Regions from separate parts of the Mesorhizobium sp. BR1-1-13 genome, predicted to be linked through region 1. Evidence: predicted binding sites of a transcription regulator. Region 1 holds the regulator's gene; the other holds the start of a gene.

Evidence for each region. The regulator PhoB, encoded in region 1, activates phosphate uptake and scavenging genes when phosphate is short. The targets are predictions, from matches to a motif close to TGTCATNNANCTGTCAT.
Region 2: LB533_RS25890 (DUF1045 domain-containing protein) is a predicted target of PhoB. The motif match lies at 2,544-2,560, and genes of this name have one in related genera.

The regions. Positions count from the first base shown of each region.
Region 1 is NZ_JAIUIH010000001.1:39,150-43,775, reverse strand. It holds gene pstA (phosphate ABC transporter permease PstA) at 1-533, shown strand, start outside; gene pstB (phosphate ABC transporter ATP-binding protein PstB) at 530-1,333, shown strand; gene phoU (phosphate signaling complex protein PhoU) at 1,359-2,066, shown strand; gene phoB (phosphate regulon transcriptional regulator PhoB) at 2,086-2,775, shown strand; gene LB533_RS00210 (ROK family protein) at 2,783-4,024, opposite strand; gene xylF (D-xylose ABC transporter substrate-binding protein) at 4,283-4,626, shown strand, end outside.
Region 2 is NZ_JAIUIH010000014.1:52,847-57,472, forward strand. It holds gene phnN (phosphonate metabolism protein/1,5-bisphosphokinase (PRPP-forming) PhnN) at 1-617, opposite strand, end outside; gene LB533_RS25885 (alpha-D-ribose 1-methylphosphonate 5-triphosphate diphosphatase) at 614-1,753, opposite strand; gene LB533_RS25890 (DUF1045 domain-containing protein) at 1,798-2,505, opposite strand; gene iolB (5-deoxy-glucuronate isomerase) at 2,656-3,468, opposite strand; gene LB533_RS25900 (DUF3329 domain-containing protein) at 3,685-3,933, opposite strand; gene iolE (myo-inosose-2 dehydratase) at 3,974-4,626, opposite strand, start outside.

The DNA of each region.
Region 1 (4,626 bases):
TCGTGCGCTTTATCAACGACATCCTGCTGTCGGCACCCTCGATCATCGTCGGCCTGTTCGTCTACGAACTCCTGGTGCGGCCGATGGGGCATTTCTCGGCGATCGCCGGCGCCGTCGCGCTGGCCATCCTGGTCATCCCGGTCGTCGTGCGCACCACCGAGGACATGCTCAACCTCGTGCCGAACGCCCTGCGCGAGGCCGGCGCCGCGATCGGCGCGCCGCGCTGGGTGGTCATCCGCTCGGTCGCCTACCGTGCGGCGCTGTCGGGCATCGTCACCGGCATATTGCTGGCCATCGCCCGCATTTCCGGCGAGACGGCGCCGCTGCTCTTCACCGCGCTCAACAATCAGTTCTGGTCGAGCAATCTCAACGCGCCGATGGCCAGCCTGCCCGTCACCATCTTCCAGTTCGCTCTCAGCCCCTATGAGGAATGGCAGCAGCTGGCGTGGACCGGCGCACTCATAATCACCCTTACGGTTCTCGGGCTGAGCATCTTCGCCCGCAGCCTTACCGGACGCAGAGAGGACAGATGAAACCGATGTTGTCCACCGAGTTGAACACGCCCGAAGTCGCGGTCGAGAAAGCCAAGATCGAGGTCAAGAACCTCAATTTCTACTACGGCCAGTCGAAGGCGCTGAAGGATATCAGCCTGTCGCTGCCTGAGCGCAGCGTCACCGCCTTCATCGGGCCTTCGGGCTGCGGGAAGTCGACGCTGCTGCGCGTCTTCAACCGCATCTACGAGCTCTACCCGAAGCAGAGCGCCGAGGGCCAGGTGCTGCTCGACGGCCAGAACATCCTCGACCGGTCGCAGGACCTCAACCTGCTCAGGACCAAGATCGGCATGGTGTTCCAGAAGCCGACGCCGTTCCCGATGTCGATTTACGAGAACATCGCGTTCGGCGTCAGGCTCTATGAGAAGCTCAGCAAGGCCGAGATGGACGGCCGTGTCGAGCAGGCGCTGAAGCGCGCGGCACTGTGGAGCGAGGTCAAGGACAAGCTCAACGCCAGTGGCCTCAGCCTTTCGGGCGGCCAGCAGCAGCGCCTCTGCATCGCCCGCACGGTGGCCGTGAAGCCAGAGGTCATCCTGCTCGACGAGCCTGCCTCGGCACTCGATCCGCTGTCGACCGCCAAGATCGAGGAACTGATCGACGAGCTGCAGGCCGATTATACGATCGTAATCGTCACCCATAACATGCAGCAGGCGGCGCGCGTATCGAAGCAGACCGCCTTCATGTATCTGGGCGAGCTGGTCGAGTTCGACCGCACGGAGAAGATCTTCACGTCGCCCCGCGAGAAGCGCACGCAGGACTATATCACCGGCCGCTTCGGCTGATCCCACGCACACGAGGACCAAGATCATGGCCGAACATACAGTCGCAGCCTTTGACGAAGATCTCGGACAGATCAGCAGGCTGATCCGCGACATGGGCGATCTCGCCTCATCGATGGTCGGCGGCGCCACCAAGGCGCTCCTGAATTCCGACAACGCGCTCGCCCAGCGCGTCGTCTCCGACGACGCGATCATGGATGCGCGCCAGCGCGAACTCGACGACCGCGCCATCACCCTGATCGCCAAGCGGCAGCCCATGGCGGACGATCTGCGCCATGTCGTCGGCTCGATCCGCATGGCGGGCGATCTCGAACGCATCGGCGATCTCGCCAAGAACATCGCCAAGCGCGTCGGCACCGTCGGCCTGGCCGCCACGCCGCGCGACCTGTCGCACTCCATCGATGTCATGGCGCAGCTGGTGCTGATCCAGGTGCAAGGGGTGATCGAGGAGTATGCGGCGCGCGATTCCGCGGCACTTGCCAAGCTGCGCGCCGACGATGAACGCATCGACGTCAAATACACATCGGTGTTTCGCGAGCTGCTGACCTACATGATGGAGGATCCGCGCAACATCACCGCCTGCACGCATCTTTTGTTCTGCGCCAAGAATCTCGAGCGCATCGGTGATCACGTGACCAACATTGCCGAAAATGCCTATTATGTGCTGACCGGCACGCAATTGCCCGCCAATCGCCCGAAGCAGGACGAGACGGCGATGTCGGCGCCAGCGGCGTGACGGCAGGGGTGACCAGTCGATGATCGCGCCACGCATCATGGTGGTGGAGGACGAGGAGCCGCTGGGTGTGCTGCTCCGCTACAATCTGGAATCGGAGGGTTATCAGGTCGAGGTGGTGACGCGCGGCGACGAAGCCGAGATCCGCTTGCAGGAGAATGTCCCTGACCTTCTTGTGCTCGACTGGATGGTGCCGGCGGTTTCCGGCATCGAACTCTGCCGCCGTCTCCGGATGCGGCCCGAGACCGAGCGGCTGCCGATCATCATGCTGACGGCGCGCGGCGAGGAAAGCGACCGGGTGCGCGGTCTCTCCACCGGCGCCGACGACTATCTAGTCAAGCCGTTCTCAACCCCGGAATTCATGGCACGCGTCAAGGCGCTGCTGCGCCGCGCCAAGCCCGAAGTTCTGTCCAGCGTGCTCAAGGTCGGCGACATCGTGCTCGACCGTGAATCGCACCGGGTCTACCGCAAGAAGAGCGAGATCCGGCTCGGGCCGACCGAGTTCCGCCTGCTCGAATTCATGATGCGCCACCCGGGCCGCGTGTTCTCGCGCAGTCAGCTGCTCGACAATGTCTGGGGCGAAACGATCTATATCGACGAGCGCACGGTGGACGTGCATGTCGGCCGGCTGCGCAAGGCGGTCAACAATGGCCGCATGCCTGACGTGATCCGCACCATTCGGGGCGCGGGGTATGCGATCCGCGAAGACTAGGGATATGTCACGCAACGTTCTCGCCTATGCCTGATTTCGCTTGTGCCCCCGGCGCGAAAATTTCCTGGTCGACGAAGGTCAGCGCGCGCATGGCGCAACCCTCGCGGATCAGCGGCAGTTCGTTCGGCTCGGTGTCGAAGGAAATCGATTTCGAGTGCTGGCCGCCGGCGGTCTGGGCGATCGCCTCGCGCAATGCCGGCTCGATCAGGTCGAAGGCGGCCGCGCTGACGCCGACCATGGCGACCGGCGCCGGATCGATCAGGGCGAACAGGCTGCCAAGGCCATAGCCCAGCGCCTCGCCGGCCTTGCGGTAGGCTTCGCGCTCCGGCCCGTCCTTTTCGCGCGCCGAGGCCGCCAGGGTGCGCATGTCGGCGTCGCTGACGTCGACGGGCTCGGTGTCCTCGCCAAGCTGCCTAGCGTTGCGCCAGATGGCATAGTTCCCGGCATAGGCCTCGACACAGCCGCGCCGCCCGCAGCGGCAGAGCGCCCCGCCGGGGCGATGGATCATGTGGCCGAACTCGCCTCCGGATGAATGGGTGCCGGTGAACAGTTCACCCTTCAACACCAGGCCCATGCCGATGCCGTGCGACAAAAGGATGGCGATGAAGTCGTCGCGGTAGCGCTGGGGATCGCGCCAGCGCAGCGCCACCGCCATCATGTTGCAATCGTTCTCCATGGTGGCGGGAATGCCGAACTCGGTCTCCAGTATGTCGGCGAAGGCGATGTCGGTCTGCGGCGTGATCGGCGACCACAGCATGGTGCGCGCATCCGTGTCGGTGATGCCCTGGATCGCCAGCGCGATACGGGCGATGCTGCCGACGTCGAGGTCGGGATCTTCGAACCGCCGCCTGACGATGGCCACGCATTCATCGATCAGCGCCTCGCGCGACAGGGTCAGCGTGTCCAGCCGGCGCTGCTCTTCAGATATCACCTGCCCGGCATAGTCGATGACTGCGACGGAGAGGAAATTCAGCGACAGCACCACGGTCATCACCGCCGCGGCTTCAGGGTTGAGGCTGAGGCCGACCTGCGGCCGGCCGCGTTTCAGCGCACCGGCCTCGCTCGGCTTGCTCTGCGCCAGGATGCCTTCGCCAATCAGGTCGGAGGAGATCGCCGATATGGTGGAATGGCTGAGCCCGGTGGTCGCGGCAATCTCGGTGCGCGATGGCTGCCCGGCACGGCGCACGGCCGCGATCACCATCGCCCGGTTGCGTCGGCGCAGATCGTCGTGGCGGATTCCGACCGACATGTTCCTCGCATCCTCCCGGTCGCCGCGTTCTCTCCCCAGGCCCCGACGACCGTCAGATACTGGCAGAACCGGCCTTGGCTGTCATTATTTATTCCGGAGCTCGAAAAAAATTCCCGAGGGCATCAAAATACATCAGAATCGGCGTTGACAGCGTTCCGACGATGGATCAGTGTTTTTTCGAGGCTCGAAAAAATAGAGCCTTTGTGCCGGCCTAAGGGCCTGTTTGGTCGCGCCATACGCGGCGCAGGGAGGATTAAGATGAAGAGATTCACAGCCGCCATCCTGGCGGGTGTCGCCATGTCGCTGACGCTCGCGTCGGTCGCGCAGGCGAAGGACAAGGTCATCGGCGTTTCCTGGTCGAACTTCCAGGAAGAGCGCTGGAAGACCGACGAGGCCGCCATGAAGAAGGCGATCGAAGCCGCCGGCGACAAGTATATTTCCGCCGACGCCCAGTCCAATCCCGGCAAGCAGCTCACCGACGTCGAGAGCCTGATCTCGCAGGGCGCCAATTCGCTGATCATCCTGGCGCAGGACGCCTCCGCCATCGGCCCCGCGGTGCAGAAAGCGCTCGACGAAGGCATTCCGGTCGTTGGCTATGACCG
Region 2 (4,626 bases), on a different contig from region 1:
GACATATCGGAGAATGCCATCGCCTTGCGCAGCACCTGCGCGAAGCGCTCGCCTGCCGCCTCGCGCGAACCGCTGTTGTCGATCGTGGTGACATCGGGGCCAGACAAGGTCACGGTAGCGCTGCGCGCCAGGCGTGCCAGCACCTCGCCGCGCGACTCGCGGCCACGCATCGCCAGCCGCTCGGCCAGGACATCGGGGGAAGCGGTGATCTCGACGATGGCAAGGTTGGCATAGCGTTCCCGCAAGGCAGGGATGATCGCGCGCGATACATTGGCGACGGCGACATGGCCGTTGGCCACTGCCCAATCGACCTCGGCCGGCAGGCCGTAGCGCAGGCCGTGCGCTTCCCAGGAAACGGCGAAGGCGCCGTCGGCTTCGGCCTCGATGAAGGCGGCATCGGCCAGCGTGTCGTGATCCTCGCTTGCCGTGTCGCTCGGTCTGGTGATGACGCGGCGCACGAATTCCAGCCGCGTCTCGTCGGCGAAGAGCGCCTTGGCATGGCCGATGATCGTATCCTTGCCGGCGCCGCTCGGGCCCACCACGGCAACAAAGACGCCGTCGCGTATCGGAAACGCCTCGGCCGACAGTTCACGCTCGATCAACGCCGACACCATCATGCGACCCGTCGCCCCTGCCGCCAGACCGTGCGCACCACCGGAACGTGGTCGTCGAGGCGCACGCGCACCAGGTCGGCGCGGCGGCCTTCTTCGATGATGCCGCGATCGGAAAGGCCGACGGCCTCGGCCGGGTTCTTGGACACCATCGCAACCGCCTGCGGCAGGGAAATGCTATCGACGACGTCGCCGAGAAAGAAGGCGGACTGGATCAGGCTGAAGGGGATGTAGTCGGACGACAATATGTCGAGCAGCCCGTCGCTGGCCAGCGTGCGCGCCGAGACGTTGCCAGAATGCGAGGCGCCGCGCATGACGTTGGGCGCGCCCATCAGCACGCCAAGCCCGGCATCCTTCGAGGCTCTGGCGGCCTCCTCGGTGGTGGGGAATTCGGCAACGCGCACGCCTTGCTCGATGGCTTCGTCGACATGGCCCGTCGTTGCATCGTCATGGCTCGCAAGCACGATGCCGCGCTCATGGCAGGCGGCGGCGATGAAGACGCGGTTCGGTCCCGAATTCCGCGCCGATTCGCCCATCCGCTTCTCGCAGAATTTCTGGAAATCGTGATCGGTCAGCTTCAGCTTGCGTTGGTAGTAGTAGGCGTAGGTTTCGAGGTTCACGAACTGGCGCTGACCCGGCGCATGGTCCATCAGCGAAGCGAGCTTCACCCGTTCGTCCGTCTCGAAATTGGCGAAGGCCCTGAGGCAATCCGGCGCCGAGACCTCGCAGCGCAGGTGGATGAAATGATCGGCCCGCAATCGATCCATCCGCACGCTGTCCTCGATCGCATCGGCGAGCTTGCGGATGTCGGCGGCGTTGAGATCGGCATCCTCGTCCATGCCGACACGCAAGGCATCCAGCACGGTGGTGATGCCCGCGGTCGCCACTTGCGCGTCATGGGCAAGCACGGCGGCAATCGGGTTCCACCGCACCTTCGGCCGCGGCGCATAATGGCCTTCGAGATGATCGGTGTGAAGCTCGACCAGCCCCGGAATGATGAAATCGCCAGCCATGTCCTCGCCGGCGCGGACGGCGCCGGCGGATATGTCGGCGATCAGACCGTCACGCATCAGGAGCGAGCCGTCGATGATCTCGTCGGCAAGAACGATGCGGGCGTTGCTCAGAATGGTCTCGGCGGTCATTTCAGGCAGTCCTTGGTTTCTTCTGGCCTTTACGGCTTGTTGCTTCAGGCGGTTTTCCTGGCCGGACGGCGCCCGAGCGCGTGCTGGGAAAGCACCATGAACGGGGCGCCGGGTTCGGGCTCGATGAACAACGTCAACCCGTCCACAGGCACCGGCTGGTGCAGCACCTCGGCGAACAGGCCCTCGATTGCCAGGCGAAGACGAGGGCTTTCCTGTGGGCCGGCCCTGCCGGAAAGCGTCATGTGGAAGCGGAAGCTCTCGAAGATGTAAGGATAGCCCCATTGGCAGAGATTGCGGAATTCGCCCGGCTTCAGCGAGTCCGGGCTGCGCCGCTCGATCTCGGCCTCCGTCAACGGCGCGCGAAAGCGGTCGAAATCGCGCACCACGTCATCGGCGAAGCGATTGAGCGGAGGCAATGGCGCCTCCGGCACCAGCGCGAAGAAACCGTCGATCTGGCTGACGACGAGGCGCGGGATCGTCACAACTGGCATCGCTCCGGCAAAGTGGTCGAGCGCTGTGCGCAACGAGGCTTCGGTTTCGTTGGCCGCTAACCGGAAAGGGGCTTTCAGCGTCGCATGAAAACCATAGCGCCGTGCCGATGCAGTGTGAAAGGCGACTTCCGCCGCCGACAGGTCGCCCACCGCCTCGACCGGTCGCGTCGCGGCGCCGAACGGGTCACGGCCCAGCCAATTGGCGGCGATCCGCGCCAGCTTCTCGTCCTGCCGGGGGATGAAATAGATGGCGTAGCGCATCGAAAATCCTCGTCAGCCCGTTGCCATAGGTGATTTCCATGACGGATTGACGAAGCTTTGAAGGGTTTTCGAAGGCAAATCGACCCCGCGGGTCCTTAGCCGACGATTTTTCCAAGCTGGACCAACAATTTCAGCCGAGACCCGGAACGGTCAGGCCTTCATCAGCCATTCGTGCTCGGGCGCATTGTGGAATTTCCACGTCCGCTTCGGGCCGGCCATGACGTTGAGGTAGTAGAGGTCATAGCCGTGGCAAGCCGCGCAGGGGTGATAGCCCTTGGGCACCAGCACGACGTCGCCGTCCTCGATCGCCATCGCCTCGTCCAGCTCGCGGGAGCCGTCCTTGTCGGCGTCGGTGTAGACGCGCTGGAAAGCAAAGCCCTGCGGCGGGTTGAGGCGGTGGTAATAGGTCTCCTCGAGATAGGACTCCTCAGGCAGATTGTCCTGGTCGTGCTTGTGCGGCGGATAGCTCGACGTATGGCCGCCGGGCGTGATGACCTCGACCACCAGCAGCGAATCGGCCGGCTTGCCCTCGGGCAGGATGTTGGTCACGTAGCGCGTATTGGTGCCCTTGCCGCGCACCTCCTGGCCGAGATCGTCGGGTCCGATGACGCGAACCGGCAGGCCGCCGCCGAGGCCGGGCGCCGAGCACACTGCGAGTTCCAGTCCGGTATCAGCCGTCACCGACCACTCCGATCCCTGCGGCACATAAACAGACCATGGCTTGCCTTCGAAGGGCGACATGCGCTGTCCGACCAGGCCGAGATCCTTGCCGCCGGCCGTGACCGTGCCCTTGCCGGTGACGAACACCAGGCAGATTTCGCGATCGTCCGTTGTTCCCGAAGCCGTTTGCCCTGATTCCAGCCGGTGCAGGTCGAACCCGACATAGGTCCAGCCTGCGCTTTGCGGGGTGACATGCGCGACGCGGCCGTGGCCCTTCCCGGCCTTGACGAGCAGTTTCGACATTGGGAGCTCTCCTATTCTATTGGTTGGCCAAGCCGGTCGTATGAAGGGGCCATCGTCGGCCACCCCCAACTTCGTCATCCTTGGGCGAAGCAGGAGCGAAGCTCCGTCGCGAAGACCCTAGGATCCATTCCGTGACCTCGACCAGGCGTTTCGGCCAATAGCCAACGTATGCAATCCGCCACGCACGCAGTCTCCGATCCACAGGATCGTCTCCAATCATTCCTTTGGTTCAGGGCCGGCCTTGGGTTCGCTAGTCTTCGGTCCGTCAGGCGTTGCCTTGTTCTCTTCCGCCGGCTTGTAGAGATAAAAAAACTGCCAGACGCCATAGCCGGCGAAGCCCAGCGCGATCACGCCCCAGAACGGTGTGCCGCTCGCGAACTCGATGATCGACCAGATGACGCAGACCGCGACGACGGCGACACGCCGCCACAATGGCCGGAAAAAGGGGTGCTCGGAATCTTTCATCGCGGCAACCTACAGCAAGCCCGGCCTGGCGAGAACCCGATCAGGCATGGGGAAAGCCCTGCGTCTCGACCGTGTAGCCGGCGGCCGTCATTACGCGCATCAGCTCCTTGTAGCCAACCTGCGCCATCTTGAGCGGCGGGTTCTTCTTCGGGTCCTGTTCGGCCTCGACCACGAACCAGCCTTCATAGCCATGATCGGCGAAACGCTGCACGATGGCGCCGAAATCCAGCGAGCCGTCGCCCGGCACGGTGAAGGCGCCAAGCGCCACCGCATCGAGGAAGGACTGCTTCGTGCGGTCGAGATTCTCGATCACGCCCATGCGCACGTCCTTCACATGCACATGGCTGATGCGCTTGTGGTGATTGTCGATGGCGCGCAGCACATCGCCGCCGGCAAACGCCAGATGGCCCGCATCGAGCAGCAGCGGAATGCCCGCTCCGGAATGGCGCATGAAGGCGTCGAGCTCCGGCTCGGTCTCGACCACCGCCGCCATGTGGTGATGATAGGAAAGCGGCATGCCTTGCTCGGCGCACCATTCGCCGAATTCGGTCAGGCGCCTGGCATAAGCCTTCATCTCGTCGCCCGAGAGTTTCGGCTTGGTGGCGAGCGGCTTCGAGCGGTCGCCCTGGATCGAGCGGCCGACCTCGCCATAGACGATGCAAGGCGCGTTCACCGCCTTGAACAGATCGATCA